DNA from 3 places in the Variovorax sp. H27-G14 genome. Region 2 is predicted to be linked to each of the others. Evidence: predicted binding sites of a transcription regulator. Region 2 holds the regulator's gene; each other region holds the start of a gene.

Region 1 (7,927 bases), on a different contig from region 2:
GAAAGGCTGTTCGGGCACGGCTTCGAGCGCCAACTTCAGGCTTTGCTGGCCATGAAAGTCTGTTCGTTTGGCAAGCAACTTCAGGGCTTCACCCTCATCGAGCTGATGGTCACGATCTCCATTGCGGCGGTCTTGCTTGTCATCGGAATACCGAGCTTTGTCGCATTCCAGAGAAGCTCGGAGCTGACCTCCGCCGCAAATTCATTCGTCGCCGCGTTGGGGGCGGCGCGTGGAGAGGCGATGAAGCGCGGGCTACAGGCGGTCGTCGTGCCGCTGGCAAACAACGACTGGGCGACCGGCTGGACCGTGTTTGTCGATACCGACCACAACCAGCAGTTCAATGGGTCGGACATCCTCGTCCAGCAACAGAGTGCGCTGCCGAGCTACTTCGCGGCGACGGGCCAAGGCACAGCACAACTTGACCCTGCGTACATCATGTTCAACCCGTCGGGCTACACCCAGACGAGCGGATCTGTTTTTCAGTCGGCGACGCTGAAGATCGAGCGCAATGACATCTCGGGTGCAGAGAAGATTCAGCAGACGCGGATTGTGGTGATTGCAAAGACGGGGCGGGCGAGGGCATGTCAGCCTGCGACGGATACGACGTGTACGACCTCGGCTAGCCAATAGACAATCGCCAATCGCCAATCGCCAATCGCCAATCGCCAAATTTCATAGCGATCATCGCCCTAGTTTCTCGGTCACACGCCACATTTAACTGGCAGACCATATGCGATTGCAATCAGGCTGGGCCAAAGCACGAGATTCCCAGCCTGCGATTTATGGAAATTGCAGATTTTCAACACTAAATAAAACTCGGGTGTTATAGCGCCGAAATTAATGCAGTCACACGCCCGCAGAGTAGCTCACAACTATTCGCGAGCATGCCGCGAAAAATTTTCCGCCTTTGAAAATCTCGTTATAAGATTGGGACAGCGATATCTCAATGGCAACGCACTCAATCCTGGGGCAATTTTTTTAGAAAAAATTATCCAAAAGAATTTTTGGACGTGGGACATAGTCGATCTTTAGGACATTGAGATTTTCTCTCTCGCATCTGGGCCTTGTCACTGGCCTCTACGCGTTGAACTTCGAGGGTTCGATCTTGTCGGGCGGGCGTGGCGAAGATGCACTTGAAGATCGCTTTTCGGTGTGAGTGGAGGTAAAAGTGATGATGCCCGAGGATCTCCGCATTGCATGCCGTGCTTGCGCAGCCACACTAACACCGGTAGAGCAGCACTGCATGCCGCAACACACTAGGCCTGCTAGCAGGCCAGCTCGCCTTTTTTACCTCATCAGCTTAAAAGTGAGCGTGTTGTCACGCTGTGTGCTTTTGATGCCTAATTTCATTGACACTTTAAAAAAAAGGTGTTGGTCTCATTAAGGGGCGTCAAACAAACGTAAAAAAGCCGCCCGAAGGCGGCTAATTCATTTTTTACAGGGTATTAACGGCATTCAGCAGGAGCGTACTTAGCGGGCATCGTGCCAGGGGCAACAGCGGTCAGGCCGCGCGTCGTTGCCGTCGCGTTAAGCAGAGTTGCACATGCCCAGTCGATCGAGCCGGTCACGGTGCCGAGCGGGAGCTTTTGTACATTCGGCGTGAAGACGACAGTTTTGCCAGCAGCGTCGGCGGGCAGGCCAGATTGGGCAGCGGATGACGTCGTGACAGTGATAACGCCAGTAGCCGCGGTGATTTCGACGGACTCGACGTACTTGGACTTATTTTCTGCAGCGCCCTTCGCATCCCAAGCTGCCTTGGCAGCGGTCACGCCGGTCAGACCATCCGTCTGAAAAGCTTCGCTAATCATGGCCTTCGGCGAAGTTGCTGCAATGATGGCTTCAGTCACCTTCGCACGAACCGTGTAGTCCTGATACGCCGGCAGAGCCACAGCAGCCAAGATACCAATGATCGCCACGACGATCATCAATTCGATAAGGGTGAAGCCGGCCTGTGCGCGGCGGGCGAGAGTGCGATGGTTCATGAAACTAACTCCGGGTTGGTTGGTTGTTACGCCGGGAACCTGCCCGGTGCCCAGTACCTTTCGCAGCATCTGTGCCACCCGCTTTTCAATCGTTTACACCTCAAAATTAGTGATTTTGTTCACAGTCCAGTTACAGCAAGCGACACATCTTGCTCGTGGCCGAGACAAATGGTGACAACTTTGTCACCAACCCGCACCCGGCAACCTCAAAACGTCAGCACCCCGTCCGCCTTCAGCCACCGAATGTCCCGCTGCGCCAGGCCGGCCACCTGCCGCGCCGCCAGTTCCTCGATCTGGCTCATGATTTCCTCGGTTTCGGCCGGCTTGGTGTGGGTGATGTAGATCGGGTACTGCTTGCCCGGGTCGATCAGCGCCAGTTCGTCCGCAAGCACCGCCGGCGACAGGTGAAGGCTGCGTTGCGCCAGCACCTGTTCGCGGCTGCTGAATGCCGTCTCTATCACCAGCATGGCCACGTCCAGCGCGTTCACCCGCTCCCAGAAGGGCGCGTTGCGTTCTGTGTCGCCGCTGAACACCCAGTGCGCGCCGCCCTCGGCCCGCCGAATGGCAAAGCCGCAGGCGGGCACGGTGTGCACCGCCGGCAGCACCTCGATGCGCTTGGGCGCGCGGCTGCCCAGGTGCAGCGCCTGGCCCACGGCAATGTCGTGGAAGGTGACGAAGGGCGCGTCCAGGCTCGGAATGCTCTCGAAGTCGGGCCAGATGACGTTGTTGAACACATGCACCCGCAGCGCCTCGATGGTGGCGCGCAGCGCATGCACGCGCAGCGGCCGGGCGCGGCGGCTGCCCACGGCGTCCAGCATCAGGGGCAGTGCGGCAATGTGGTCGAGGTGGCTGTGCGTGAGCACCACGTCGTCGATGGCGGCCATTTCGTCCAGCGTGAGCTCGCCCACACCAGTGCCTGCGTCGACCAGCAGGTCGGTGTCCACCAGAAACGAGGTGGTGCGGCAGCCTTTGGCGATGGCGCCCGAGCAACCCAGCACGCGAACCTGCATTGTGAGAGACCCCTTTTTTGTGTCTGTCGTCATTTGGTTTCGAACCGGGTTGCGCCGTCCCAGTCAGGGTCTTGCGGGCGCAACGCCATCGAGGCTAAACGCTGGGCGTAGAGCTGGTAAAGGACTTTTTTGGTGTCTGAGGCGAGCAAAGGGGCCAGCAGGCTGCGGCCCACGGCCCAGTCCTGGCGCCTGTAGGCGGCCAGCACGTCACTCCAGCGCGCAAGGAGCTGGCGGGTCTGCTCGATGGTCTCGGGGGTGCGCGCGGCCAGGGGGGTGAACACGACGACGACCTGGGCCTTGCCCTTGACGCGCACGCTGTCGAGCTCCTGCCACACGTGGTTTTGCGCCAGCGCGCGGGTGGCGCCGCTGGCCACGATTTCCATGCCGTAGTGGCCGCTCAGCCCCTCCAGGCGCGACGCCAGGTTCACCGCGTCGCCCACCACGGTGTAGCTGCGGCGCGCGGTGGAGCCCATGTCGCCCACGCTCATCACGCCGCTGTTGATGCCGATGCCCACGCTGATCTGCGGCCGCCCGCTTTCGCGGTGGATGCGGTTGATGTCGTGCACGGCCTGCGCCATGTCCAGCGCCGCCTGCACGGCCAGCGTGGCGTGGTCGGGGGTGTCGATGGGCGCGCCCCAGAAGGCCATGACGCAGTCGCCCATGTATTTGTCGACGGTGCCGCGGTGCGCGCTGATGACGTCGGTGAGCCGGCTGAACACGGTGTTCAAAAAGGCCTGCAGCTCGGCCGGCGCCATCTGCTCCGACAGGCGGGTGAAGTCGCGCATGTCGCAGAACAGCACGGTCATGGGCTTGCTCTCGGCGCGCATGCTGTAGCGGTCGGGGTGCACCATCATTTCGTCGACCAGCTGCGGCGGCACGTAGGTGCCGAAGAGGCGCACCAGCCCGCGCCGCGCATGCGATTCGACGAAATAGCCCCAGCTCATGTTGATGGCGAAGGCCAGCGCGGCCATCGCCAGCGCCGAGGCCAGCGGCAAGACCAGGCCGTGCGCCACGTAGAGCCAGAGGTTGAGGCCGGCCAGGCCGACCATGGTGCCCACGGCCAGCAGCAAGGCGCGCGGCGCCGACAGCAGGGACAGGCCGAAGGCCAGCAGCACGCCCGCCACCAGCACGGTCAACACCTCGTAGCCCGGCGCGTAGTCGGGCACGCTGAGCAGGCGGTGGTCGAGCAGGCCTGAGACCACGTTGGCATGCACCTCCACGCCCGGGAAGGCGGCGTCGACCGGGGTGGCCCGCAGGTCCTGCAGGCCGGGCGCGGTGGCGCCGACGAGCACGATGCGGTCTTTCAGCTCGCCGGGCGCGAGCTTGCCTTCGAGCACGTCGGCGGCCGACACGTAGCGAAAAGATCCGCCCTGCACGCCGCCGGGGCCGCGAAACGGTACCTGCATGCTGGCCGACTGATCGACCGGAATGCGCAGCCGGTCCAGCCGCAGCGATTCAAGGCGGGGCGCGGCCCCGTCCGACGCAAACGCCGGGCGCACCGCCGGAGCGCCGTTGGCAAGCCGGTACACCGCCAGCCCCAGCGATTCGTAGTAGCCGGGCTGCGCCTGGTCGCCCTGGTAGCGGGCCACGAGCGGCACGCCGCGGATCACGCCGTCGCCATTGGCGCCGACCAGCATGTTGACGAAACCCGCCACCGGCACGGCCTGGGCCAGCGCGGGCAGGCTGGCACCGAAGCCGTTCCAGGTCGTGCCGTAGGTGCCGCCCGCGGGGAAGGCGCTGAGCGCAATCAGCGGCGCGGCGGGCAGCTGGCCCTTGGCGCGAGGCGGCTGCGTGTGGTTGAAGTAGTAGCCGAGCGCCACGCGCCGGCCTTGCAGCGCCTGGGCGAAGGTGGCGTCGTGGTCCAGCGAGGGCGCGAGCCGCTCGACCTCGGGCGCCAGGCCGGGCATGTCTTTGAGCGGTCCGCGGGCCAGGGCGCGCAAACGCTCCAGGCCGGAGCTGCGGTCGGGCTCCAGGAACATCACGTCGAAGCCGACCACGGCCACCTGCTGGCGGTCGAACAGTTCGGTGGCCAGGCCGGCCATCTTGTCGCGCGGCCAGGGCCACTGGCCCTCGCGCGCCAGGCTCGCGTCGTCGACATCGACGATCACCACGCGCGGGTCGAGTGTGCGCGGCATGGTGGCGCGCAGGCGAATGTCGTAGATCAGGCGGTCCAGCCGCTCGAATGCGCTCAGCGGCCAGGCGCCGGTGGCATGCGCCAGGGCCAGCAACAGCGGCAGCAAGGTGATGGCAATGCGCGACCCGTGCCGCCGCAGCGTGCTCACGGCAGCCCGTCCCGGCGGGCGCTGCCGCGGCAAGCCAACAAAAGGCCCCTAGATGCGGACGAACTGCATGCGGGTGGCGCCGCCAAGCTCGAGCACGTCGCGCTCCTGCAAGGCGACCGCCTCGGTGCCCAACTGCAGGCCGTTGAGCGTGACGTTGCCTTCGACGCCCGCGGCCACATAGCCCTGCCGGCGCCGCGTGACGACGGCCACGGCCACACCGGGCTTGCCGATGGTGGTAACGACCTTCTGCAGGGGAACGTCCTGCCCTTCATTGGCACCCGACAGCACCCGCAGCACAGGAATGCCCAGCTCGACCAGCGCGCCCGACTCGGTGGGCGCCGAAGACAGCGGCATGGAGCCGGAGTGCGCGGGGTGGTCGGCCAGCGTCGTGCGCGCGGAACCGGGGCCGATGGCCACGTTGCTTCGGGCACGGAAGTGAATGCGGCAGCCGCCAACCTCGATGACATCGTTGTCCTGCAGCGCCTGCTTCTGGATGGCCAGTGCATTGACGTAGGTGCCGTTGGTGCTGTTGAGGTCTTCAATTTCGACTTCGCCATCGCTCATGTGCAGCACGGCATGCTCGCCGCTGACCGCCAGGTTGTCGATCACGATGTCGTTGTAGGCACGCCGGCCGAGCGTCGTGCGTTCCTTGGCGAGTGCCACTTGCCCGATGACCACGCCATCGACCGAAATGATCATCTTCGGCATTGCCGACTCCCCGAATGCAAATCTTGAATGATGGCAAGCGAAACGGTGGGGTGCCGTCCAGGCCTGCTACTTGGCTGTGCGAGGTGTTTCCACAATGCCAGCACTTGCCAGAACAACCGAAATATTGTCCCGTCCGCCATTGTCGTTTGCAATTGCAACCAAAAGTGCGGCTTTTTTCTGCAGTCCGACATCGTGCTGCAGAAGCGTGAAAAGCTGCTCATCTGAAACCATTTCGCTTAATCCGTCGGAGCAGAGCATATACAGGTCGCCGGGCCTTGCGCTGTGCTCGTGCATTTCGAGCATGACCTGCGCCTCCACGCCAACGGCGCGGGTCACGAGGTTGCGGGTGGGCGAATTCAGCGCTTCTTCGGGCGTGATGGCGCCGGCGTCCAGCTGTTGCTGGCGCAGCGAATGGTCGCGGGTGAGCAGTTCGAGCTTGTTGTTGCGCAGGCGGTAGCAGCGCGAGTCGCCAATGTGGCCGACCACCACGCGCTGGGGCCTGAAGGCCGCCAGCACCAGCGTGGTTCCCATGCCTTGCAGCTCGGGGTTGGTGGTGCCCTCATGCAGGATGGCGCCGTTGGCATCGTCGGTGGCGGCCTGCAGCGCGCGGCGCACCACGCGCGCCGGCGCCTGCATGCCGGCCTGGGCAAACCAGCGCCCGAAGCTGGCGTGCAGCAGCGAAATGGCCATGGCGCTGGCCACCTCGCCGCCCTTGTAGCCGCCCATGCCGTCGGCCAGCAGGGCCAGGCCGAGGGCCGAGTCGACGTGCACCGCGTCCTCGTTGTGGGCGCGCAGCCGGCCGACATCGGTCACGGCGGCAAACTCCCAGGCCAGGGGCGGACGGGTCGAGAACAGGGAAACGCCGACACTCACCATGGTTAGCGGGCGCCAGCTTCTCTGGAACTCAGTGTGCAGCGGCGTGCGCACGCCGTTGCATCAGGCGACCGACGCCCACCACGAACAATGCACCGGCGGCAGCTGCCGCGTAATGCAACCAGGGGTTGGCCGCGAGGGTGTCGCGCAGTGCCACGTCGCTCACGATGGTTTCGCCGCCAACCCAGCCGATCAGCGCGGCGCCCAGCATGACGATGATCGGGAAGCGTTCCATGAGCTTGATCATGAGGGTGCTGCCGAAAATGACCAAGGGAATACTGATCGCCAGGCCGAGCACCAGCAGCACCATGCTGCCCTGCGCGGCGGCCGCCACGGCAATCACGTTGTCCAGGCTCATGACCAGGTCGGCCAGCAGGATGGTGCGCACGGCCACCATCATGCTGCCGTATTCCTTCGATTCGCCTTCGCCGTCGTCGTCGCTGCTGAGCAACTGCGTGCCGATCCACAGCAGCAGCAGGCCGCCGATGATCTGCAGAAACGGCAGCGCCAGCAGCTTGGCCGCCACCACCGTGAGCACGATGCGCAGCACCACGGCCGCGCCCGAGCCGAACATGACGGCTTTTTTCTGTTGCGCGGGCGGCAGCGATCGCGCCGCCATGGCGATCACGACGGCGTTGTCGCCCGACAGAATGATGTTGATCCAGACGATCTTGAGCAGACCTATCCAGAAATCTGTGCTTTGAAGGAGTTCCATGTCTCTGATCCCACTGTGTTTTATTTGAAAAAAGCGCCCGCAATCCAGTGCGGGCGCTTTTTTATTTCTGCGTGGTCCTCGTGGTGCTGCGGCCAGCCGCAGCCCTGAAGCCGTCTCTTACAGGCGTGCCTTGAGCAGCTTGGCCAGCTCGGAGAAGTTGCGCGTCACGGTGAAGCCGCACTCTTCCATGATGGCGAGCTTGGCGTCGGCCGTGTCGGCACCGCCGGAGATCAGGGCGCCGGCGTGGCCCATGCGCTTGCCGGGAGGGGCAGTGACACCGGCGATGAAGCCGACGACCGGCTTCTTCATGTTGTCCTTGCACCAGCGGGCTGCGTCAGCCTCGTCCGGGCCGCCGAT
Region 2 (7,927 bases):
GCTACCAGTACGGCGTGGTCACGGCGGCGCCCGGCAAGCGCGCGTACTACAAGCAGAAGCGCAACGCGCCCGACGAGTGGATCGAGGGCGAGTCTGAAGTCATCGAGTACGACAGCCGCGCCGACAACGTCAAGTTCATCCGCAACGCCGTCATGCGCCGCCTGCTGGGCGCCACGCCCAACGACGAGAGCCAGGGCGCGCTGATCGTCTACGACCAGAGCAACGACACCTACACGGTCAACGGTTCCACCGTGCCGTCGAACACCGCCGTCAACGCGTCCGCCCCGGGCGGTCGCGTGAAGACCATCCTGACCCCCAAGGCCGCGACCGCGCCCGGTGCCGCGGGTGCAGCGGCCCCGGCCGGCACCAAGGCGCCGCCGACGGCACCCACTCCGGCGCCCGGCAAGGGCCTGCGCCAGAGCACCACGCTCAGTGACGAGGGAGAAACCCGCAAGTGATCGAAACCGCTGGAACGCACGACGCCAATGGCACGCCGGGCAGCCGCCTGGTCGCACGCGGCCTGAAGAAGAGCTACGGCAGCCGCACGGTAGTGAAAGACGTCTCGCTGGACGTGCAAAAGGGCGAAGTCGTCGGGCTGCTCGGGCCGAATGGCGCGGGCAAGACCACGTCGTTCTACATGATCGTGGGGCTGGTGCGCGCCGATGCGGGCGACATCACCATCGACGGCGAGCCGATCGCCCACATGCCGATCCACCGCCGTGCCCGCATGGGCCTGAGCTACCTGCCGCAGGAAGCCTCGATCTTTCGCAAGCTCACGGTCGAGGAAAACGTGCGCGCCGTGCTCGAGCTGCAAAGCGAGCCCGACGGCAACGGCAAGATGGCGCCGCTGTCCAAGCAGCACATCGAAGAGCGCTTGACCGAGCTGCTGGCCGACCTGCGGGTCGATCACCTGCGCGATTCGCCGGCGCTGGCGCTGTCGGGCGGCGAGCGCCGCCGCGTGGAGATTGCGCGCGCGCTGGCAACCCAGCCGCGCTTCATCCTGCTGGACGAGCCCTTTGCCGGCATCGACCCGATAGCGGTGATCGAGATCCAGCGGATCATCAGTTTCCTGAAGGAACGTGGCATCGGCGTGCTCATTACCGACCACAACGTGCGTGAGACGCTGGGCATCTGCGACCACGCGTTCATCATCAGCGACGGACATGTGCTGGCACAAGGCACACCCTCGGAGATCGTCGACAACGCCGAAGTACGCCGGGTGTACTTGGGCGAACACTTCCGCATGTAACGGAGGGTCGGGTTCTCAATGAAGCAAGGGCTGTCCCTTCGCGTCTCTCAACATCTGGCATTGACGCCCCAGCTCCAGCAGTCGATTCGGCTGCTGCAGCTCTCCACGCTCGAACTGAGCCAGGAGGTGGAGCAGATGCTGGACGAGAACCCGTTCCTGGAGCGCACCGCGGAAGAAGCGGCGCGCGAGGAGTTCGGCCTTGATGCTGCCGACGCGCCGGTGCCGCGCGACGACGCAGGAGGCAGCGGTGACGGCGACGGCGGCAGTGGCGGTGAAGGAGGCGAAAGCGACTTCACGCCCCCCTCCGCCAGCACCAGCACCACGTCGAGTGAAACCAGCACCGCCAGCACGGAGTCCGACGGCCCGGCCGCTGAAATCACCGAGCGCGAGCCCGACTGGGAAGGCGACGGCACCGTCGACATGGCCGCGCCCGACGACAGCGAATGGGGCAGCGACGCCCCCGCGCGCCAGAACAACCTGGGTGACGACGAACGCGCCGACGCCACCGAGCTCGCGCGCAGCCAGGAGTCGTTGCAGTCGTTTTTGCACCGCCAGGCGCTGAGCCTGCGGCTGACCGAGAACGACAGCGCCGCGCTGCGCTTCCTGATCGAATCGCTCAACGACGACGGCTACCTCGAAGACTCGCTGCCCGCGCTGGCCTCCGGCCTGGCCGGCGACGACAACGACCAGTTCGACGACCTGGTGCACCACTTTCAGGTGGCGCTGGGCCTGCTGCAGAGCCTGGAGCCGGTGGGCGTGGGGGCGCGCGACCTGGGCGAATGCCTGGGCATCCAGCTGCGCGCCCTGGCCAGCGAGAGCGAGACCGAGCAGTGCGCACTGGTGCGCAAGACCGCCCTGGCCGTGTGCAAGCAACCGATGGAGCTGCTGGCGCGGCGCGACTTCAAGCGCCTGGCCACGCTCACCCGCACCAACGAGGAGCTGGTGCGCTCGGCGCTGCAGATCATTGCGCGGCTGGAGCCCAAGCCGGGCCGGCGCTTCGTGGACGTGGAGCGCAACATCGTCATCCCCGACGTGATCGTCACCAAGACCGGCCGCGGCACCAACATCAAGTTCCGCGTCATGCTGAATCCGGAGGTCATGCCGCGCCTGCGCGTGCACGACATCTACGCCGGCGCGCTGAAGGCGCACAAGGGCGAAGGCAGCCAGGCGCTGTCGCAGCGGCTGCAGGAGGCGCGCTGGTTCATCAAGAACATTCAGCAGCGCTTCGACACCATCCTGCGCGTGAGCAACGCCATCGTGGAGCGGCAGAAGAGCTACTTCGTGCACGGCGAACTTGCCATGCGCCCCCTGGTGCTGCGCGAGATTGCCGACGAGCTGGGCCTGCACGAGTCGACCATCTCGCGCGTGACCACAGCCAAGTACATGTCCACGCCGTTCGGCACGGTCGAGCTGAAGTACTTCTTCGGCTCGGCGCTGGGCACCGAGACCGGCGGCAATGCGTCGAGCACCGCGGTGCGCGCGCTCATCAAGCAGTTCGTCAGTTCTGAAAGCATCAAGAAGCCGCTGTCGGACAGCCAGATCTCCGAGATGCTGAAGGAGCAGGGCATCGAATGCGCGCGCCGCACCGTGGCCAAGTACCGCGAAGCACTGCGCATTGCACCAGCCAATCTGCGCAAAGCGCTCTAACCAGGCACACCCCCAGGCCATGCGCACTTCGTGTCGCTTCGCCAACTCCCTTGCAGGGGCCAACACCTGCGGCCCGGCAGAGCCGGTTCCGCGGTGTTTCCCGCCACCGGTGGAATGGCCCCGCTGGTTGTCGGCGTTGCTCGCCTTGGTGGCCGTTCTGCTGTTTGCCGGCTGCGCCACCTTGCCCGACGAGGCACCGCGCCCCGCCGTCAAGGCCATGGCCGTATCGGGCGACACCGCGCTGGGCCGCATCGCGCTGGCCGCCCAGCCCGACCCCGACCTGAGCGGCTTTCGCCTGATGCCCGGCGGCGACTTTGCTTTCGACACCCGCATCCAGCTGGCCCGCCGCGCCCAGCGCACGCTCGACGTGCAGTACTACCAGATCGAGAACGACGAGACCGGCCGCTACCTGCTGCGCACCCTGCGCGACGCCGCCCTGCGCGGCGTGCGGGTGCGCCTGCTGATGGACGACCTCTACACCTCGGGCGAGGACGATCTGCTGCTGGCCTTTGCCGCCACCCCCAACGTGGAGCTGCGCCTGTTCAACCCGTTCCCGGCGGGGCGCGGCAGCATCCTGAAGCGCTTCACCGCGTCGCTGTTCGACTTCAGCCGCGTGAACCGCCGCATGCACAACAAGCTGTTCATTGCCGACGGCGCGATGGCGGTGGCAGGCGGGCGCAACATCGGCAACCAGTATTTCCGGCGCACGGCGGGCGAGAACTTTCTCGACCTCGACACCTTCGTGACCGGCGCGCTGATTCCGCGGCTGGGCAGCCTGTTCGACCAGTACTGGAACAGCGTCTATGTGCGCCCCATCGGCTCGGTGGTGGCCACCGACGTGCCGCGCGACGAATTGCAGCGCCGCTTCGAGGCCGCCACGGCACCCGACACCACGCCGCCCCCGCCGCCGCCCGCGCCCAACGACCTGCTGGGCTACAGCCCGATGGCCGACGACCTGGCAAGCGGCAAGCTCAACCTGATCTGGACCCTGGCCGAGGCCTACGCCGATGCGCCTGAGCGCGTGATCGGCAAGACGGCGTCCTATGGCGGCGTGCCGCTGCTGGACGTGGACAGCGTGCGCTACAACGTGGTCGAGCAGATGCGCCGCGCGCGCTCCGAGGTGACCATCGTCTCGCCCTACCTGATTCCGGGTGCCACCGGGCTGGAGGTGATGCGCGAGATTCGCCGGCGCGACGTCAAGATCAGCGTGGTCACCAATTCGCTGGCCGCCACCGACGAGCCGCTGGTGCACACCGCCTACCGCCGCTACCGCCCCGACATGCTCAAGCTGGGCGCCGACCTGTACGAGCTGAGCTCCAGCCGCACCCGGCGCAGCGTGCGGCTGGGCCTGTTCGGCACGTCGGTGGGGCGGCTGCATGCCAAGTCGGCCGTGATCGACCGGCGCACGCTGTTCGTGGGGTCGATGAATTTCGATCCGCGCTCGGAGTCGGCCAACACCGAAATCGGGCTGATCATTCACAGCCCCGAAATGGCGCAGCAGATGCTCAAGCTGCTCGACGTGCTCAAGCAGCAGGGCGCCTACAGGCTGCGCTTTGCGCCGGGCAGCAACGATTCGCGCATCGAGTGGACCAGCGAGGACGCCGGCCAGCTCACCGTGCTGACCGAGGAGCCCGACTCGGGGTTCTGGGACCGCACGATGCTGGAAATTCTGGCGCCGTTGACGCCGGAGAGCCTGCTGTAGCCGTTCCGGCAAAGGCAAGAACCGACAGCGACGTCGCTCAGTTGCCCCCGCGCAGGGCCGACCCAACCAGCCGCAGGCCCAATAGCCCCATCACGCCGCCGGCGGCGCGGTCGATCCAGGCCTTGTAGCGCAGGTAGGCCGAGCGCGGCGCCGCCGAGGACAGGGCCAGCGCCACCACGGTGTACCAGCCGGTCTCGATGCAGAAGATCACCGCCGGCACGGCCAGCGCCAGCGCGAGCGGCACGTCGTGCGGCAGAAAGGCCGCGAAGATGCTGGCGTAGACCACCGCCGTCTTCGGGTTGCTGACCTGGGTGGCCAGGCCGAACAGAAAGGTGCGCAAGGCGCGCCGCTGACTACCCTGCGCGGCGGGCGAGGTACCCAGCCCTTCCTGGCCCGCTCCCAGCGCCAGCGGCTGTCGCGCCCCCTGCCAGATTCGCACCCCCAGGTACACCAGGTAGGCGCCGCCGAAACCCTTGATGGCGAGGTAGAGCCCCGGCACCGCCAGGAACGCCGCCTGCAGCCCGGCCAGCGCCGCAATGGCGAACACCAGACCACCGGCGCCCATGCCCAGCGCGGCGGCCAGCCCGTCGCTGCGGGACGCCACCGCCGTGCGGGCGACCATCACGAAACTGGGGCCGGGGCTCATTGCGCCCAGCGCCATGGCGCCGGCGATGCCGAGCAGGGAAAGGGTGGTGTTCATTGGATGGAACGCTGGTTGGCGTTTGTCTCGGAGCTTGTCTGAGCGCTTGTTTTTGGTAACGAATGCCCGAACAGCGTGCACTAATGCACGTTCATCGGCGCTTAAAAAGTAAACTTTAAGTAGTACTCAAGTAACTTTTGGTTTACATTTTCTGCACCGGAGTAACTACCATGCAAAAAATGAAAAACCTCATTCTTCTGGCCGTCTGGGCCGTGGTGCTGGCGTTTTTGCTGAGTTTCTTCTACTGGAGCGACGCCCCGCTGGCCGAGCAGCTGCTGTTCGGCGCCCTCATGACGGTCGCCACCGGTGCCTGGATGCTGGTGCTGCTGAACCTGCCGCGTGCCTTTCTCGCCACCCGCAACTGGCTGAAGATGTCCAAGGACGACGCCGAACGCAAGCGCGTGGGCTCGGGCATCTAAGGCTGGATGTTCACGGCCTCGACCTGCACCAGCAGCTTCACCTTGTTCTCGAAGCCGAAGTTCAGGCCCCAGGTAATTCCCCAATCGCTGCGCTCCACCGTGGTCTCGAAGTCGCCGCCGCAGACCTGGCGGTTGATGAGCGGGCTCAGGTAGCAGTTGAAGCGCACGGCCTTCAGCGTCACCGGCCGGGTCTGGCCCATCAGGGTGAGCGTGCCGGGCACGTCGGCCACCTTGTCGCCGCTGAAATCGATGCGATCGGCCACGAAGCGGCCGGTCGGAAACTCCGCCACGTTGAAGAAGTCCTTGCTCTGCACATGACGGTTGAGCAGGTCGACGCCCGTGTTGATGGAGCTGATGTCCATCGTGATGTCGACCGCGCCGCTGCTGCCGGTGCCGTCGATCTTCACCGTGCCGTCCTTGGTGCTGAAGCGACCGCGGTTGGTGGTGGTGCCGTAGTGGCCCATCTCGTACATCACGAAGGTGTGGGTGGGGTCGACCACGTAGCTGGCGTTCTTCACCGGCCCACCCGCGGGTTTGACGGCCACGGGCGGCGCCGTGTAGTCCTGCGCCATGGCGGGGGCGCCGGCAAGGGCCGCGGCCGACAGCACCGCGGCAAAGAGGAGCGGGTTCAGGGCGTGGAGTGAAGAAGGCATGGTGGCAAAAGGTTGGAGGCGGGGCGAGCAAGGCGGGGCAAAGCAAGGCAGCGGGGGCCGCTCACAGCGGCCCGAAGCCCGTGAGCGTGAACTTGAAGCGCACCTGCACGTCGTTGCCGACCATCGAGGTGTCGGTCCACTCGCCGTCGCCCACCTTGTAGTCGAGCCGCTGGATCGTAAAGCTTCCGGTGGCCACCGCCTCCTTGCCGCCGGCCGCCGCAATGCTGACCGGCACCGTCACGGCCTTGGCCACGCCCTTGATGGTCAGCTTGCCCGCCATCTCGAACTTGCCGTCGCCCAGCGCCTTGATGGCGCTCGACTGAAAGCTCGCCTGCGCGAAATGCCCAGCGTCGAACCACGGCGCCTTGGGCAGCTCGGCGTCGCTCATGGGAATGCCGAAGCCCGCGCTGGCCGTGTCGATCTGCAGGGCCACGGTGCCGCCTTCGGGCTTCTTCGGGTCGAAGGCCACCTGGGCGTCGAACTTCTTGAAGCTGCCTTCCACCGGCACACCCATCTGCTTGGTGACGAAAACGATCTGGCTCCTGTCGGCCACCAGCCTGGCCACAGGGGGCTCGGCATGCGCGGGCAGGGCCGCGGCAAGGGCCAGCGCCGCGCAGGGCCACAGGCGGGAAAAGGGGTGCGTCATCGAGCAGTTTCCTTGCGTGGCCCGGGCCACATGCGTTGCATAAGACCGTCGCGGTCGATCCAGTGGTGCTTGCACACCGCCGCCACGTGCAGCAGCGTGACGCCGCCCAACAGAAAGGCGCTGTACTTGTGCAGCGGCTGCAGGGCGGCCTCGGCGAAGACGCGGTCGAGCGGCATGAAGTCGGGCAGCACCAGCACGCCGAACCACGCCACCGGCATGCCCATGGCAGAGCTGTAGGCCCAGCCCGAGAGCGGCACCGCGAAGAACAGCAAGTACATCAGCGTGTGGCTGATGCGGTAGCTCGCCAGCTGCAGGCGCGACATGCTTGGCGGCAGCGTGGGCGGCCGGTGGCCGGCGCGCCACAGCAGCCGCAGCGCCGACAGCGCCAGGATGGTGACGCCCGCCCACTTGTGCCAGCTGTAGACCTTCAGGCGCAGCGGCGAGAAGGGCAGCCCCGTCATGTAGAGCCCCACGCCGAGCGCGCCGACGATGAGGGCCGCGAGCAGCCAGTGCAGCGCGATCGCGAAGCCGTCATAGCGCAGGGCGCGCGGCTTGGCTGAAGAAGAGTGGGGGGAGGGGGTGTCGGCGGACATCGGGAGCAGGCGCGGCGGCCTGTGCGCGCAGCATATCTTGGAAGCAGTGACAACAGCACAGCCCGTGCCAGGGCCCCGCCCCACTCAGCCGCGCTGGGCCTTCAGCAGCACGTTGCGCAACTCGTCGGGCTGCACCGGCTTGCGCAGCGCATGCCAGCCGCGTTCGGCCGCGAGCCGCTGCGTGGCTTCGTTGATGTCCGCCGAAATCAGCGCGATGGCCAGCGAGGGCTTCTGCCGCTGCAGCTTCTCGGCCAGCGCGATGCCGTCGAGCGCGCCCGGCAGCCGGATGTCGCACAGCGCCGCGTCGAGCGCGCGCAG
Region 3 (7,927 bases), on a different contig from region 2:
ACAACCTGAACGTGGCCACCATCCTGAGCGGCAATGCGTCTTGCGAGGTGATCGTGGCGGGCGGCTCGGTGCGCGCGCGCGACCGCGCCATCGTGGGCGAGGCCACCATCGACTTCATTCGCCAGTTCAAGGTCGACATTGCGCTCATCGGCGTGTCCAGCATCGAGGCCGACGGGTCGCTGCGCGACTTCGACCTGCGCGAGGTGAAGGTGGCGCAGACCATCATTGCGCAGGGGCGCGAGGTGTGGCTTGCGGCGGACGCCAGCAAGTTCAACCGGCCCGCGATGATTCAGCTGGGCACCCTGTCGCAGATCGACCGGCTGTTCACCGACGCGGAGCCGCCCGCGCCGTTTGCGGAGCTGCTGCAGGCGGCGCAGGTGCAGCTGGACATTGCCAAGGACACATGAGCGCGCCCGCGTTTCTCCCTCCCCTCACGGGGGAGGGGTGGGGTGGGGGCACGGCGGCCGGCAAAAGAAAGCGGCGCCTCGTCGAAGGCCTGCCCCCATCCCAGCCTTCCCCCGGGAGGGGAAGGAGCAACACAGCGCACGGCCCTCTGCCGGCCTCAACGGAAACACACACCCCATGACCACCTACCTGCTCGCCCTCGACCAAGGCACCTCCAGCTCGCGCAGCATCGTGTTCGACCGCGAAGGCCACATCGTGGCCATCGCCCAGAAAGAGCTCACGCAGATTTACCCGCAGCCCGGCTGGGTCGAGCACGACCCGATGGAAATCTGGCGCAGCCAGCTGGCCACCGCGCGCGAAGTGCTCGCCAAGGCGAAGCTGCAGGCCGCCGACATCCATGCCATCGGCATCACCAACCAGCGCGAGACCACCGTGCTGTGGAACCGCGCCACGGGCCTGCCGGTGCACCACGCCATCGTCTGGCAGGACCGGCGCGCCGAGCCCCTGTGCGCGCAACTGCGCGACGAAGGCATGACCGACACCATCCGCGAGAAGACCGGCCTGGTGATCGATGCCTACTTCTCCGGCACCAAGCTGCGCTGGCTGCTCGACAACGTGCCCGGCGCGCGCGCGCAGGCCGAGCGCGGCGAGCTGGCCTTCGGCACGGTCGACAGCTGGCTCATGTGGCAGCTCACCGGCGGCAAGGCGCACGTGACCGACGTGAGCAACGCCTCGCGCACCATGCTGTTCAACGTGCACACCAACGAATGGGACACCGCGCTGCTCAAGGCGCTGGACATTCCCGCCGCGCTGCTGCCCAAGGTGCAGCCGTCGAGCTCGCACTTTGCCGACACCGACGCCGCGCTGCTCGGCCATGCGCTGCCCATCGGCGGCGTGGCGGGCGACCAGCAGAGCGCGCTCTTCGGCCAGGCCTGCTTCGACGCCGGCATGGCCAAGAACACCTACGGCACCGGCTGCTTTCTGCTGATGCACACGGGCGGCGCGTTTCAGCCTTCGCAGAACGGCCTGCTGGTGACCAGTGCGGCGCAGGCCGACACCACGCCGCAGTACGCCATGGAGGGCAGCGTGTTCGTCGGCGGCGCGGTGGTGCAGTGGCTGCGCGACGGCCTGAAGGCCATCAAGGGCAGCGCCGAAGTGCAATCGCTGGCCGAGAGCGTGCCCGACGCGGGCGGCGTGATGATGGTGCCGGCCTTCACCGGCCTGGGCGCGCCCTACTGGGACGCCGACGCGCGCGGCACCATCACCGGCCTCACGCGCGGCACCACGGTGGCGCACATCGCGCGCGCCGCGCTGGAAAGCATCGCCTACCAGAGCGCCGCGCTGCTGCAGGCCATGAGCCGCGACGCGGTGGCCGCGGGCGGCAAGCCGGTGGCCGAGCTGCGCGTGGACGGCGGCGCCAGCGTGAACGACCTGCTCATGCAGTTCCAGGCCGACCTGTTGGGCATTCCGGTGGTGCGGCCCGAGGTGATCGAGACCACCGCGCTGGGCGCCGCCTACCTGGCGGGGCTGTCGACCGGTGTGTACAGCGACGCGGGGCAGCTGTCGAAGCTGTGGAAGATCGAGCGCCGCTTTCTGCCGACCATGGGCCGCGCGCAGGCCGAAGAATCGATGGCGCGCTGGGAGCGCGCGGTGCGCCAGGCCACGGCGACCTGAGCCGGGGCTTGGCGCTTGCCTTGGGCCTGCCGGCCCGGGTGAGGCGCTTCGACAAGGCGCGCGAGGGCGCACAGGTTCCGCCGGGAATGTCCCCGAATCAACCTCGCCACCATCGGGGCACTGGGGCGGGTGCCGCAGGGGCCGGGGCAGAATGCGGGCCGCCCCGCCCCGCCCTCCGTGCCCGCCCTTGCCTCGCGCTGCCCCCTTGACCACCCTGCCTTCCGACGTTGCCACGTCACGCCCCACGTCCCGCCGCGGCGCCCTGCTCGCCTGCGGCGTGGTCGGCGCCACGCTGCTCGCGCTCATCGCCCTGGGCCATGACGGACGGCGCATCGCGCAGCTTGCCGTGCTGGCCGCGCCCGCGGTGCTGTGGCTGCTGTGGCCCTTGCGCAGCGCGCGCATGCGGCGGCTGCGCACGGTGCTGGTCTGGTTATGGGTGATGGCCTTTGCGCTCGACGGCGCGGTGCGCGCCTACCTGCTCGACACCTACCAGGCCGCGCCCGACGGCGCGATGGTGCTGGGCGCCGCCGCCAACACCAATGCGCGCGAGAGCACTGAATATCTGTGGATGCACTGGCGCTCGGCCGCCGTGTGGGGTGCCGCGCTGGTTGTGGCGGGCGTGCTGGTGGGCATGTTCGCGCGACGCGGGGCCGCGCGCTCGGCGTCTTCGCTTGCCCGCCCGTCACGCTGGACCGCAGCCTTCGTGGCGCTGGCCCTGCTCGTGTCCTGCGTGGCCTATGCAAGCAAACCGTGGCGCCGGCTGCACCCGGTGGTCTTCTGGAGCCAGTGGGTCGAGTCGCTGCACACGCTGCAGGCCTCGTGGGCCGACCAGCAGACGCAGCGCGACCGCCTGACCGCGCAGGCCAAGGCCATTGCGCCCGTCATCACGCAGGCCGGGCCGTCCACCGTGGTGCTGGTCATTACCGACAGCATCAACCGCGACAACATGGGCCTGTACGGCTACGGCCGCCCGACCACGCCGCGCCTGCAGGCGCACCGGGCGCAGGCCGGCGAGCAGATGGCGGTTTTGAAGAACGCCTGGTCGGTCGACGCCAGCACACTGCCCGCGCTGCACAACCTGTTTCGCTTCGGCCTGCCCGACAGCGACAACCCGCCGCATGTGCTGGCCCTGGCGCGCGCCGCGGGCTACAAGGTCTGGTGGATCAGCAACCACGACGATCTGGCCATCGAGCAGCAGCATGCGCGCTTTGCAGACGTGGTCGACATGGTCAACCGCACCCCCGGTCGCGCCAGCGCGTCGCTGGACGGCGAAATACTCGACTGCGTGCAGGAGGCACTGGCCGACACCAGCACCGAGCGCAAGCTCATCGTCGTTCACCTGATGGGCGCGCACCCGCACTACAGCCTGCGCTTTCCGGCCAATGCCAACCCCTTCGACGACGACGTCGACGCGGTGGAAAACGGCCTGGTGAAAGAAGGCCGCTCCCCCTGGGTGAGGCGCTTTCGCCAAGAGTACGACGCCGCGCTGCTGTACCACGACTTCGTGGTGTCCGAGCTGCTGCAGCAGACCCGCACCGCGGGCAAGCCCGACGACTACCGCGCATGGTTCTACCTGTCGGACCATGGCCAAGAGGTGGGCCACGTGAGCGACCGCGCGGGCCACAGCCCTTCGACCGCCTCGGGCTACCGCATTCCGGCCGTGGTGTGGCGCAACCAGCCGCCCTGGCCGCAGAACGCCCTGCAGCAACCGTTTCGCGCGGACTGGACCGGCTGGACGCTGATGGACATGCTGCACATCCAGTGGAGCGGGCAGAAGGCCGAGCGCGATGCGCTGGGGGGGAGCTATCGGTGGCAGGCGCCGGTGATTCCGGTGGTGGTGGAGTCGTTCTTGCGCTGACCGTAGAGAACGTCTGAACGCAGGACGTACTTGGTTCCCGCCTCTACCGCTGCGCCCTCGTGCCACGTATCGTGCAGGAACAGCAGCGCCGAGCCGGCTGACGGCGTCACGCGGAAATCGCGGAAGTCGGTGTCGCCACCGGTGAAGCCGCCGTTCAGGTAGACCAGCAGCGTGAGTTGGCTGGTGAGCCCGCCTTCATGCCAGGGCCCGTCCTTGTGCATCTTGAAGCGCTGACCGGGTGCGTATTTGTAGAAGCGAAGGTCCTTCGGCAAGCCCTTGGGCACTTGCCCGCCGACCTCGGGCAGAGCCGCATGCGCCAAGCGTTGCCACAGCAGTTCGACCCACACAGGCGACAGCAGCATCGCGCGCTCGTTGTTGCGGATGGTTGGCATGGCCTTTGGGCCGTCCGCCGTGCGCACACCGGCCGAGGCGAAGCCTTCGCGCTCTGCCAAAGAAACCAGCTGCGCGCATTCCCCCGGCGCAAGAAAGCCCTCGATGGAAAACGCACGCGACGAATGGGCAACCTGCCGCATGCGTCCTCGCGCGGTCATTCAGTGCGTAGGAACCAAAAAGTCCTGGCTGATCCGCCCACCCAGCTCATTCACGCGGTCCAAGAACTGCGTGAGGTACGCATGCAGGCCCGTCGCCAGAATCTCGTCCACGCGCGCGTACTGCAAATCGGCCAGCAGCTTGCCGGCGCGGCGTTGGGTTTCGGCGCTTTGCTCGTTCTGCACCTTGGCAAGGTTGTTGACCACCTCGGCCAGGCTCGCGTGCAGCGAGCGCGGCATGTCGGCGCGAAGAATCAGCAGCTCGGCCACGCGCTCGGGCTTGATGACGTCGCGGTACACCTTGCGGTAGACCTCGAAGGCCGAGACGCTGCGCAAGATGGCGCTCCAGTGATAGAAGTCGTACTCCTGATCTTCCTCGGTGGCGGCACCGAAGAACTCGCTGTTGAGCGCATGGAACTTCACGTCGACCAGCCGCGCGGTGTTGTCGGCGCGTTCAAGAAAAGTGCCCAGGCGCGAGAAGTAGAAGGCCTCGTCCTGCAGCATGGTGCCCAGCGTCACGCCGCGCGACAGATGCGAGCGAAACTTGACCCATTCGAAGAACTGGCCGGGGTCGCGCTCGAAGTCGCCCGCGCGCAGCATGCGGTTCACTTCGAGCCAGGTGGTGTTCTGGGTTTCCCAGGCCTCGGTGGTGAGCGCGCCGCGCACGGCACGGGCGTTTTCGCGGGCGGCCTTCAGGCAGGAGACGATCGACGAGGCGTTGCTCTCGTCTTTCACCATGAACTCCATCACGTCGGTGGGCGTGATGTGCTCGTACTTCTTGTTGTAGAGCGGCAGCAGCTCGCTGATGGACAGCACGCCCTGCCAGCCGTACTTGGCCACTTCGGCGGACTGCGGCAGCAGGGAGGTCTGGTAGTTGACGTCGAGCATGCGCGCGGTGTTCTCGGCGCGCTCGGTGTAGCGGGACATCCAGTAGAGATGGTCGGCGGTGCGGGACAGCATCGTATGGGCTCCTGCGTTTCTACGTGGACGATTGGCTTTGCGACTGCGTGGCCGCCTTGGGCTTGGGCGCGCGATCGGCTTCGAGAATCCAGGTGTCCTTGGTGCCACCGCCTTGCGACGAATTGACCACCAGCGAGCCTTCCTTCAGTGCCACGCGCGTGAGGCCGCCGGGCACCATTTGCACCTCCTTGCCGGAGAGCACGAACGGGCGCAGGTCGATGTGGCGCGGCGCAATGCCGGCGTCCACAAAGGTGGGCGAGGTCGACAGGCTCAGCGTGGGCTGGGCGATGTAGCCGTCGGGCTTGGCGAGCACGGCCTTCTTGAAGTCTTCGATCTCGGCCTGCGTGGCGGCCGGGCCGATCAGCATGCCGTAGCCGCCGGCGCCGTGCACTTCCTTCACGACCAGGTCCTTCATGTTGTCCAGCGTGTACTGCAGCTCGTCCTTGTTGCGGCACATGTAGGTGGGCACGTTCTTCAGGATCGGCTTTTCGCCGAGGTAGAACTCGATCATCTTGGGCACGTAGGGGTAGATCGACTTGTCGTCGGCCACGCCGGTGCCCACGGCATTGCAGATCACCACGTTGCCCGCGCGGTAGGCGCGCATGAGGCCGGGGGTGCCAAGGGTGGAGCTGGAGCGGAACACCTCGGGGTCGAGAAAGTCGTCGTCCACGCGGCGGTAGATGACGTCCACGCGCTTGGGGCCGCGCGTGGTGCGCATGTAGACGAAGTCGTCCTTGATGAGCAGGTCTTGCCCTTCGACCAGTTCCACGCCCATTTGCTGCGCGAGGAAGGCGTGCTCGAAGTAGGCGCTGTTGTACATGCCGGGCGTGAGCACCACCACCGTGGGCTCGGCCGTGGCGGGGGGTGCGCTGGCGCGCAGCGTTTCCAGCAGCAGATCGGGGTAGTGGGCGACCGGCGCAATGCGGTTCTGGTTGAACAGCTCGGGGAAGAGCCGCATCATCATCTTGCGGTTTTCGAGCATGTAGCTCACGCCGCTGGGCACCCGCAGGTTGTCTTCGAGCACGTAGTACTCGCCGTTGCCATCGGCATCGGGGGCACGCACGATGTCGATGCCCGAGATGTTGGAGTAGACGTTGTGCGGCACGGTCACGCCCATCATCTCCGGGCGGAACTGGGCGTTGTTCAGGATCTGCTCGGCCGGAATGATGCCGGCCTTGATGATGTCCTGGTCGTGGTACACGTCGTACAGGAAGCGGTTGAGCGCGGTCACGCGCTGCACCAGACCCTTTTCCATGCTGGCCCACTCGTGGGCCGGAATGATGCGGGGCAGCAGGTCGAACGGAATGAGCCGCTCGGTGCCCGAGCCGTCTTCGTCCTTGGCGCCGTACACGGCAAAGGTGATCCCGACCCGGCGGAAAATCATTTCCGCCTCTTCTCGCCGCGATCGCATCACCTCACCGGGTTGCTTCGCAAGCCATTGGTCGTAGCGCTTGTAGTGCTGTCGGATCGCAGCCCCCGAATAGGGCAACTGCTCGTACATCTCGTCGAATTTGTGCATGGAACGACCAATCTCCTTGGGCTTATAGCTTAGCAAGTTCAAGGCCAGTGAAAGCCCTGATGCCCAGGCAAAAGAAGGGTCGAGGGTTTCCCCCGGCGAGTTTCTCCCCGCGATTTATTGCGCGGTGCCTTCGCCGGCCAGCGCCGCCTTTCGCGGTGCCAGGAATTTCTTGATGCGCTCGCCGCTCTCGTCGCCGTAGAGGCTGGTGAGGAAAGCGTCGCGCTCGGCGTCGAGCTGTTCGCGGCGGCTGCGGTCGCGCGCCGCGTGCACCAGCTGCTTGATGCGGGCCTGGGCTTCGAACGGGCCGCGCGCCAGCTGTTGCGCCCATTCGAGCGCCGCCTCGCAGGCGGTGCCGCGCGGCACCACCTTGTTGACCACGCCCCAGTGCTTCAAGCGGTCGGCGCTCACGGGGGTGCCGTCGAGCAGCATCTCCAGCGCGGCCTGCGGGGGCAGCGCCCGCGCCAGCGAGTCGGTGCCGCCGGCGTCGGGCGACAGGCCCATGTTGACGTACGACATGGCAAAGCGCGCGTCCTCGGCGGCCACGATCAGGTCGCAGGCCAGGCACAGCGAAAAGCCGCCTCCCATGGCCGCGCCCTCGACGGCGGCTATCACCGGCTGGGGAGCGTCCTGCAGGGCCATGATCCATTCGTGCAGCGCGTCGATGTGGCCGCGCTGCTCGGCCTCCGGAAACTTGCGCTGGCGGGCGAGCCGCTTGAGGTCGCCGCCGCCCGAAAAGTGCTCGCCCTCCCCGGTCAGCACGATGGCGCGCACCGTGCGAAAGCCCGCTGTGGCACGCACGGCCTGGGCCGCGGCCCGGTAGATCGACGGATTGAGCGCATTGCGCGCCTTCGGGTTGCTGAGCGTGAGAACGAGCACGGCGCCCTCACGGTGCGTTCGCAGGCGCGCGCCGTACAGCTCGGTGACGAGGGAGGCGGAGGTGTTCATGAGGGCTGTCCGCAAGAC

The links. Region 2 encodes sigma-54, which starts transcription at its own class of promoters, with help from an activator protein. Its sites were predicted from a motif close to TGGCANGNAANCTGCTTT; they were not measured.
Region 1: a site for sigma-54 is predicted at 2,042-2,059, ahead of VLK31_RS13455 (pilin). Genes of this name have one in related genera too.
Region 3: a site for sigma-54 is predicted at 6,994-7,011, ahead of VLK31_RS21790 (circularly permuted type 2 ATP-grasp protein). Genes of this name have one in related genera too.

The regions. Positions count from the first base shown of each region.
Region 1 is NZ_JAYLVN010000004.1:188,728-196,654, reverse strand. It holds gene VLK31_RS13465 (type IV pilin protein) at 1-55, shown strand, start outside; gene VLK31_RS13460 (GspH/FimT family pseudopilin) at 52-630, shown strand; gene VLK31_RS13455 (pilin) at 1,446-1,982, opposite strand; gene VLK31_RS13450 (3',5'-cyclic-nucleotide phosphodiesterase) at 2,189-2,992, opposite strand; gene VLK31_RS13445 (CHASE2 domain-containing protein) at 3,022-5,274, opposite strand; gene VLK31_RS13440 (FHA domain-containing protein) at 5,323-5,982, opposite strand; gene VLK31_RS13435 (Stp1/IreP family PP2C-type Ser/Thr phosphatase) at 6,049-6,858, opposite strand; gene VLK31_RS13430 (TerC family protein) at 6,887-7,570, opposite strand; gene sucD (succinate--CoA ligase subunit alpha) at 7,688-7,927, opposite strand, start outside.
Region 2 is NZ_JAYLVN010000028.1:43,085-51,011, forward strand. It holds gene lptA (lipopolysaccharide transport periplasmic protein LptA) at 1-458, shown strand, start outside; gene lptB (LPS export ABC transporter ATP-binding protein) at 455-1,249, shown strand; gene rpoN (RNA polymerase factor sigma-54) at 1,268-2,896, shown strand; gene VLK31_RS33655 (phospholipase D family protein) at 2,916-4,598, shown strand; gene VLK31_RS33660 (LysE family translocator) at 4,636-5,298, opposite strand; gene VLK31_RS33665 (hypothetical protein) at 5,469-5,717, shown strand; gene VLK31_RS33670 (YceI family protein) at 5,714-6,349, opposite strand; gene VLK31_RS33675 (YceI family protein) at 6,432-7,016, opposite strand; gene VLK31_RS33680 (cytochrome b) at 7,013-7,609, opposite strand; gene VLK31_RS33685 (ATP-binding protein) at 7,694-7,927, opposite strand, start outside.
Region 3 is NZ_JAYLVN010000009.1:259,981-267,907, forward strand. It holds gene VLK31_RS21765 (DeoR/GlpR family DNA-binding transcription regulator) at 1-407, shown strand, start outside; gene glpK (glycerol kinase GlpK) at 583-2,079, shown strand; gene VLK31_RS21775 (sulfatase-like hydrolase/transferase) at 2,231-3,937, shown strand; gene VLK31_RS21780 (prolyl hydroxylase family protein) at 3,883-4,470, opposite strand; gene VLK31_RS21785 (alpha-E domain-containing protein) at 4,489-5,445, opposite strand; gene VLK31_RS21790 (circularly permuted type 2 ATP-grasp protein) at 5,465-6,964, opposite strand; gene VLK31_RS21795 (oxepin-CoA hydrolase, alternative type) at 7,079-7,909, opposite strand.